Regions from separate parts of the Arthrobacter glacialis genome, predicted to be linked through region 2. Evidence: predicted binding sites of a transcription regulator. Region 2 holds the regulator's gene; the other holds the start of a gene.
What was found. The regulator HrcA, encoded in region 2, represses chaperone genes, less so after heat shock. The targets are predictions, from matches to a motif close to TTNGCACTCGNNNNNNNCGAGTGCNAA.
Positions count from the first base shown of each region.

Region 1: the regulator HrcA is predicted to act here: its motif matches at 1,880-1,906, upstream of groES (co-chaperone GroES).

Region 1 is NZ_PPXB01000013.1:82,295-86,687, forward strand. It holds gene CVS28_RS15080 (ABC transporter permease) at 1-531, opposite strand, end outside; gene CVS28_RS15085 (ABC transporter ATP-binding protein) at 528-1,403, opposite strand; gene CVS28_RS15090 (hypothetical protein) at 1,509-1,838, shown strand; gene groES (co-chaperone GroES) at 2,077-2,373, shown strand; gene groL (chaperonin GroEL) at 2,467-4,074, shown strand; gene CVS28_RS15105 (DUF389 domain-containing protein) at 4,167-4,393, opposite strand, start outside.
Region 2 is NZ_PPXB01000007.1:171,221-175,613, forward strand. It holds gene CVS28_RS10830 (16S rRNA (uracil(1498)-N(3))-methyltransferase) at 1-744, opposite strand, end outside; gene dnaJ (molecular chaperone DnaJ) at 750-1,886, opposite strand; gene hrcA (heat-inducible transcriptional repressor HrcA) at 1,920-2,933, opposite strand; gene CVS28_RS10845 (DUF3097 domain-containing protein) at 3,185-4,033, shown strand; gene CVS28_RS10850 (DUF4870 domain-containing protein) at 4,089-4,393, shown strand, end outside.

The sequences.
Region 1 (4,393 bases), on a different contig from region 2:
GGCCGACTTTCCAGTCCGCGGCAGTGCCGAGAGGGCAATACCCAAAACGCAACTGGTGATGACACCAAAGAGAAACACCCACGCAAACGTCAACCATTTGCTGGGTTCACTGGGCAGCTCCACGTTGAAGGCGACCCGGGCCACAAGCAGCAGCAATGCCACCTGAAACACTGAACTGAGCAGGACCATGCCGATCTTGCCCATGAAATAGGAAAACACCGGCAGGGGAGTGCCGCCCAGGCGTTTGAGCGTGCCGTCACCCTTTTCTGCTGCAATGTCCACCGCGAGGTTTTGCACCCCGCTGAGCAACATGCCCGCGGCCACCATGCCGGGCACATAGAACGACGCCACAGTGATGCCGCCGCTGCCATCGGGAGCCGTGCCGATGTTACCGCTGGTGCTGAAGGCCACGGCAAAGATGGACAACATCATGATGGGAAACAGGAACGTGAAGAACACGGTATCGCCCTGGCGGAAGTACACCTTGAGCTCGTAGCCGATGCGAGAGGTGCCTAGTTGCAGGGTTCTCATGCGTTCTCCTCCGCAGTCTTGAGCGCGGTGGAATGGTTGCCCACCATGTCCAGATAAATGTCCTCGAGGCTGGGTCGGGTGATTTCCAGCCCGTCCACCTCGCCTCCTGCCTCGGCGTACAGCCGAGCAGCGAGTGCCGCCGGTTCGGCTGTGCGCTCACTACGTACGACGCCGTCCTGCCGCCACCGCACCAGCGGCACCCTCGCGCTGGCCCCGCCAATAGCGTCGATGGGGCCGATGTCCACAAGTTTGCCGCCCACAATGACTCCTGCCCGATCGGCCAACGTTGCCGCCTCATCCAAGTAATGGGTGGTGAGCAAGATGGTGGTGCCTTCGGCCTTGAGCTGGTTGATCAAGTCCCAAAATTGTCGCCGGGCTTCCGGATCAAAGCCGGTGGTGGGCTCGTCCAAGAACAAAAGCTTGGGCCTGCCAATAATGCCCAGGGCCACATCAACCCGTCGGCGCTGCCCGCCGGAGAGTTTGCTGATGCGAGTTTTAGCTTTGCTGCCCAGACCCACAGCCTCAATGACGTCAGAAACGTTGCGTGGATGCGGATAGTAGCCGGCGAAATGAGTCAGCTGCTCCACGACGCTGACATTGCCGCTCTCCCCAGTGGATTGCAAAACAATGCCCAGTTGCGCCTTCCAGTCCAGCCCCCCGCGGGCTGGCTCCACGCCGAGGACATGAACATCACCGCTGGTCTTGTTGCGGTAGCCTTCCAAGATTTCAATCGTGGTGCTCTTGCCCGCACCGTTGGGCCCGAGCAAGGCAAATGTCTCGCCCTCATGAATGTCGAAGCTGATGCCGTCCACGGCTTTGAAGCTGCCATAGAACTTTTGGAGGTCACGCACCTGCACGGGGCTCGTTGTCATAGCTTTATCCTGACATCTTTGCTGAAGACACCAAAAGAGGTTTAGGCATAATGCGACGCGCCAGGCTGGCCAGCATGATCCGATTCCGGGACTGCTGCTCCAACCGTGGCGACTTCGAAGGCTCAGTTTTCCTCGCCGTCTGCAGTACCGCCGGCATCCAGCGCGGCGCCGCTGACACCCCAAGAGCAAGTGGCTCTCAACACGGAACTCATTGGTGCGGCCATGAACAATGATTCTGCCTCGTTGGTGGCCCTGCTGGCCGACGGCGCCAACGTCAACCTGGCCGACGCGAACGGCGTCACCGCGGTGCACTCAGGGGCAGGGATATGCGGCCGTGAGTGCGCAGCTGATGCGACTTCCAGCGTCAGAAGTCGCATCAGCTGCGCACTCACGATGAATGCGTGCCCCGGGGCGGGCGCCAAAGGTGCGCCGTGAGCGAAACCAGGCCCGCCGGCGTCGCACTTTTAAGCCAAAAGCTGGCACTCGCCTTGACCGAGTGCTAATCAATTCCATAGAGTCAGGGTTAGCACTCTCACCCCGAGGGTGCTAACTTGCTTATCTTTTTGGCCATGGGAGCAACACCGGCACCGCGACGACGGTTGGGGCTCCTGATAAACATGGTGAAGAAGACTGCCAGCCATCCAAAGAATTTACGTGTGAAGGAGAGGTCCGAGTGTCGGTCTCTATTAAGCCTCTTGAGGATCGTATTGTTGTTCGCCAGCTCGAAGCAGAGTTGACTACCGCTTCCGGTCTGGTAATCCCGGACACTGCCAAGGAAAAGCCCCAGGAGGGCGAAGTTGTGGCAGTTGGACCCGGCCGCGTTGACGACAACGGCAACCGTGTCCCGATCGATGTTGCCGTTGGCGACGTCGTCATCTACTCCAAGTACGGTGGAACTGAAGTGAAGACCGGTGGCGAAGAGCTGCTGGTTCTCTCGGCCCGCGACGTACTGGCCATCGTCGTTAAGTAACGACTTTTGCTCAAGTAACCACTTTGTAAAGCCCCGCGACCGGGACCGTTCTAGGTCACGAACGCGGGGTCTTTGCGTGAAAGGACACAACGCATGGCTAAGCAGCTTGCATTTAACGACAGCGCACGGAAGGCCCTTGAGGCCGGCATCGACAAGCTTGCCGACACCGTCAAGGTGACACTTGGCCCGCGCGGTCGCAACGTAGTACTGGACAAGAAGTGGGGCGCTCCCACCATCACCAACGACGGCGTCACGATCGCCCGCGAGGTGGAGCTGGAAGACCCGTACGAGAACCTCGGCGCACAGCTGGCCAAGGAAGTTGCCACAAAGACCAACGATGTTGCTGGCGACGGCACCACCACGGCCACCGTCTTGGCGCAGGCACTGGTCAAGGAAGGCCTGCGCAACGTTGCCGCAGGTGCGGCTCCCGGCGAGCTCAAGCGCGGCATCCAGGTTTCCGTTGAAGCCATTGCCAAGCGCCTGCTGGAGAACGCCCGCCCGGTTGAGGGTGGACAGGTTGCAGAAGTTGCCGCCATCTCCGCTCAGAGCCAGGAAATCGGCGACCTGCTCGCCGAGGCATTCGACAAGGTTGGCAAGGATGGTGTGATCACCATCGAGGAATCCTCCACCACCTCCACCGAACTGGTCCTCACCGAGGGCATGCAGTTCGACAAGGGTTACCTGTCCCCGTACTTCGTCACCGACGCGGAACGCCAGGAAGCTGTCATGGAAGATGCACTGGTTTTGATCAACCAGGGCAAGATCTCCAGCCTGCAGGAATTCCTGCCGCTGCTTGAAAAGGCACTTGCTGCCAACAAGCCGCTGTTCATCATTGCTGAAGACGTTGACGGCGAGGCTCTGTCCACGCTGATCGTCAACCGCTTGCGCGGCACCTTGAACGTTGTTGCTGTCAAGGCTCCGGGCTTCGGCGACCGCCGCAAGGCCATGCTGCAGGACATTGCGATCCTGACTGGCGCACAGGTTGTCTCCGCGGAGATCGGCCTTTCTCTGGACCAGGTTGGCCTTGAAGTACTGGGTACGGCTCGCCGCATCACGGTCACCAAGGACAACACCACCATCGTTGACGGTGCCGGTACAGCTGTTGAAGTTGCCGACCGCGTAGCCCAGCTGCATGCTGAGCTCAAGCGCACCGACTCCGACTGGGACAAGGAAAAGCTGCAGGAACGCCTGGCCAAGCTGGCTGGCGGCATCGGTGTAATCAAGGTTGGCGCAGCCACCGAGGTTGAGCTGAAGGAAAAGAAGCACCGCATTGAGGACGCAGTGTCCGCAACGCGTGCCGCTTTGGAAGAAGGCATTGTTGCCGGTGGCGGTTCCGCACTGGTTCAGGCCGCCAAGGCTCTCGACGAGGATGCCACTGTTGCAGCCCTGACCGGTGACGCAGCAACTGCTGTTGAATTGGTCCGCAAGGCTGTTGCCCAGCCGCTGCGCTGGATCGCCCAGAACGCTGGCCACGACGGCTACGTTGTGGTGCACAAGGTTGGCGAACTCGAAGACGGCTTCGGCTTCAACGCGGCCACCGGCGAGTACGAAAACCTGGTCAAGGCCGGCGTCATCGACCCGGTCAAGGTCACCCGTTCGGCCCTGCGCAACGCAGCCTCCATCGCGGCTTTGGTGCTCACCACCGAAGTCCTCGTGACGGACAAGCCCGCCGAGGCAGAAGAAGCCGGGCACCAGCACTAACGCCAGCTGCTCCCGTTTCAGAAATGCCGCCGTTTGCGCATTTTGCCACCGATATACCGGTGGCATTTTGCGGGAACGGCGGCATTTTCGCTCTAACGCCGGAAAGTGCGGCGAGCTCCCAGCCGGGGCAGCCCAAGTTTGGCTTGGGCGGCGGAGTACTGCGAGAGTGCCGGACGACGTCGTCGGATCAGACGGTAGATCAGCAAGACCACCGCGGCCGAGACTATGATGCCGGCCATGTTGAGCAAGAGTTGCAAGGCAGAGCCGGCTGCGCGGTCGGGCTGGCCCAACACCACGGCCACTGCAACGTACCCCGCTG
Region 2 (4,393 bases):
CACTGCGGCCGGTCCGGCCGTGGAGGATCTCAACACGTGATGACCCAACAGGGCGGTCTGCGCCCCTGCTTGACGGAACGCGTGCACCTCTGCGTCGCTCATGCCGCCTTCCGGTCCCACGATCATCAGAAGCTGCAAGGGTGCGGGCGATTCTGTGGGCGCCTGTGCAGCCGTCCAGGCACGAGCCACCACAGCCAGTGATTCGGTGGCGTCTTCATGCAGGATCAGGGCGAGGTCGGCCGCCTTGATCAGTTCGCAGATGCCGGCGGTACCGACCAGCGCACCGACCTGTGGAATGGTGGCCCGACGGGCTTGTTTGGCCGCGGCAGCAACCACCTGGCGCCACTTCTCCGGGCCCTTGACTGCCTTGTCCATTTTCCATCGCACAATGGATCGCTCAGCTTGCCACGGAACTACGGCATCGATTCCCAGCTCGGTGGCGGTTTCGATGGCCAGTTCATCCCTGTCCCCCTTGGCCAGCGCCTGAATCAGCGTGAACTGAACGTTGTGCGCGGGTTCGGCCATAACGGCAGCAACCTCAACGTTCAGCACACCCTTCTCGGCTCCGGTGACTGAACAGACAAGACGCAACCCTGCGCCGTCGCACACGTCAACGGGCTCACCGACAGTGAGCCGCTTGACGGTGACGGCATGTTTGCCCTCGGCACCATCCAAGGAAAACGTGGCACCCGGGCCGAGACCGGCAAGTTCGGCGGGCGTGGCATAGAAGACAGGGTTGCTCATGGGCGTTAGAGGTTGCCGAGCTTGTCGCGGAGTTTGGCGAACATGCCGCCGCTGGAGACCAGCTTGCCTTCGGTGAATGTTTCACCGCGCAAGGCGGCCAGCTGCTTCAGGAGCTCCTCCTGGGCGGCGTCCACCTTGGTGGGTGTTTCCACATGGATGTGCACCTTGAGATCGCCGCGGCCAAAGCCGCGCAGATGGGTCACACCCAGGCTGCGCAAGTTGATGATCTCCCCGGCCTGGGCTCCCGGCTTGATGCTGATGGGCTGTTCGCCGTCGAAGGTTTCAAAGGTCAGCTCAGTGCCCAACGCAGCAGCCGTCATGGGCACGCTGAGGGTGGCGTGCAGGTCATCGCCTTCGCGCAGGAAGTTGGGGTCGTTGTTGACCTTCATCTCCACGTAGAGGTCACCCGCCGGTCCACCAGCCGGACCGGCCTCGCCCTGGTGAGCCAACTGAATGCGGGTGCCTGTGCTGACGCCTGCCGGGACCTTGATGGTGAAGCTGCGGCGGTCACGCACGCGGCCCTCACCCATGCACTCGTTGCATGGGTCAATGATCATGGTGCCAAAGCCCTGGCAGGAGTTGCAGGTGGCCAGCGTCATGACATTGCCCAGGATGGAGCGCACGGGGCGCTGGATCTGGCCGCTGCCGTGGCAAACATCGCACGTGGTGGGTGAAGTGCCCGGACGGCAGCAGCTGCCCTCACAGGTGCCACAAGTGATGGCCGTGTCAATTTCGAGTTTCTTGTTGACGCCGAACACTGCCTCTTTCAAGTCAATGCGGACAGTGATGAGGGCATCCTGGCCGCGTCGCATGCGCGACGCCGGACCACGCCCACCACCGCCTCCACTGCCGCCAAAGAACGTCTCGAAGATGTCCTGGAAGGCGAAACCCTGGCCGTCAAAGTTGCCGCCACCGCCACCGTTGTCATTGCCGTTCTCATTGCCCGTGGTGTCATAGACCCGCCGCTTTTGCGGGTCGGAGAGGACCTCGTAGGCGTGTGTCACAGCCTTGAATCGGTCCTGGGCATCCGGGGCGTCATTGACGTCGGGGTGGAGCTTACGCGCCAGCTTGCGGTAAGCCTTCTTGATCTCCTCGGCGGTCGCGTCGCGGGCGACGCCCAATGAATCGTAGTGATTGCTCAAAGTGTTGCTCTCTTTAGTGGAATCGGTGGCCGCTTAGCCGGCCAAAATTCTAGACAGGTACTGTGCCACGGCACGCACGCTGGACATGGTGTTGGGGTAATCCATCCGGGTTGGGCCCACAATTCCGAGCTTGGCTGTTTCGCCCGGCCCGTAACTGGTCGCCACAACTGACGCCTCGGCCAACGAATCGTGCGGGTTCTCACGGCCAATGACCACTGACATGCCCAAGGAATCTTGTGCCATCGCCTCCAAAAGGCGCAACAACACAACCTGTTCCTCCAAGGCATCAAGGACAGGGCCAATGCTGAGTGGGAAGTCATTGTTGGACCTGGCCAAATTGGCCGTCCCAGCCATAACAATCTTGTCTTCCCGGGCATTCCCGGCCAACAGCACCAAACCCTGGGCCAGGCGCACCGCAGGTCCATGCTCGGAAGGCTGGACTGTGGGCGGGATCCTGACAACCGCCTCGGGCAGGCTTGCCACGGTCACCCCGTGCAGGCCACCCAAAAACACTTGCCGCAGCCCAGCCAGCATGGCGTCATCAACGTTGGCTCCGACGTCGATCACGTTTTGCTCAACCTTGCCGGACGCCAAAATGAGAACGACAAGCACCTGGCGTGCAGCCAACGAAACAAATTCAATGTGGCGCACCGTGGCTCCGGCCGAGCGTGGGTACTGCACCACAGCCACCTGGTTGGTCAGCTGGGCCAAGGTCCGCACTGTCCGTTCCAGGACATCGTCAAGATCAGTGGAGCCCTCCAACAGCACGGCAATGGCGCGGCGTTCGGCGGCAGAAAGCGGTTTGACCGCGGACAGCTGGTCAACAAAAAGCCTGTAGCCCTTGTCGGTGGGAATGCGCCCGGAGCTGGTGTGCGGGGCGGCGATCAGGCCTTCTTCTTCCAGCGCTGCCATGTCATTGCGGATGGTGGCGCTGGAGACGCCCAAATGATGCCGCTCAACCAACGCTTTGGAGCCAACAGGTTCGCGTGTGTGTACGTAGTCTTCAACAATGGCCCGCAGGACCTCCAACTTCCGTGGTTCACTCATACCTGTCACCTCCTTCTCAATGTCACACAAACGCCTTGCTTGCACTGGGTGTGCTGCCGGCTGTGGCAGCACAAGGACGTTAGCACTCTACCCAACCAAGTGCTAAGTCTAATACTTTTTCTGCCGCCCCTCCCGTGCCTCTGTGGCCATGGTGAACCGGATATTGTGCCCTTGAAGCGGTTAGCATGGATTTTCACAGTTGCAGCGTTCGCCATGAGCGTTGCCCCAAGAATGAAGAGTCAGGTTTTAGCGTGGAATTCAACCAGTGGGGCCCCCAAGATTTGAGCCCACCTCCCGCCCGTACCCTGCCGAAGGTGGAAGCCGTTTCCGGGCTTGTGGTGGAGGACCAGCAAACCGGTTGGGTGGGCGCGGTGGTCAGATTGGAAAAGTCCGGCGGCATGCACATTGTGGAGCTTGCCGACAGGCGCGAGAAAATCCGGGCCTTCCCCTTGGGATTTGGTTTCCTCTATGAAGGCGCGGCCGTTGAGCTCATCGCCCCGCGCGTTGTGGCCACCCAGCAAACCCTGCGCACCGCCTCCGGTTCGGTGAAAGTTGCCAACAGCCGCGCCAAAGTGGCCAAGGCCAGTCGTATCTGGGTGGAGGGCAAGCACGACGCCGAACTCGTTGAGAAAGTCTGGGGGGACGATTTGCGCGTTGAAGGGATTGTGGTGGAGCCCCTGCGCGGCATCGATGACTTGGCGGCAGCCGTGGCGGATTTCTCCCCCGGCCCCAACCGCCGTTTGGGCATTTTGGTGGACCACTTGGTGCCGGGGTCCAAGGAATCGCGCATTGTGGCCAATCTCATGAAGTCACCCGGCACACACAACAACGTTTTGGTGGTGGGCCACCCGTACGTGGATGTGTGGCAGGCCATCAAACCAGCCACCTTGGGCATTCCCGCCTGGCCAGTTATCCCGAGATCAATGGAATGGAAGCTGGGCATCCTCAAAGCTTTTGGCTGGCCCCACAGCACAGCTGAGGACATTGGTTTGGGGTGGCAGCGGCTGCTGTCACGGGTGAATTCTTACGCCGATCTGGAGCCTTCGTTGCTGGGCCGGGTGGAAGAAGTGATTGACTTCCTCACGGCACCCGTATCCTAGAGAGTGGCCAGCGATATGTTGGCCAGCAGTTTCGCTTGTTGAAAGGCCAGTCATTGTGAGTCATCCGGTAAACCAGCAGAATGGTTCGACCAAGCCGCCGCTGACCCCCTCAGAGGACAAGCAGTGGGCGTTCATGGCCCATTGCGGCGGTATTCTGGGCTGCATTCCGGCATTGCTGATCCACAGGTATGTGGCGCCCCGCGGCCCGTTCACCGCCCAGGAATCCCTGGAAGCCTTGAACTTCACTTTGCCGCCCACGGCCCTGGCGATACTCCTGAATCTGTTGGGATTCATTTTCACGTTCTTCAACCCGCAGCTTGGCACGGTGTTTTTCCTGCTCGCCCTTCTCGTGTGGGCGTT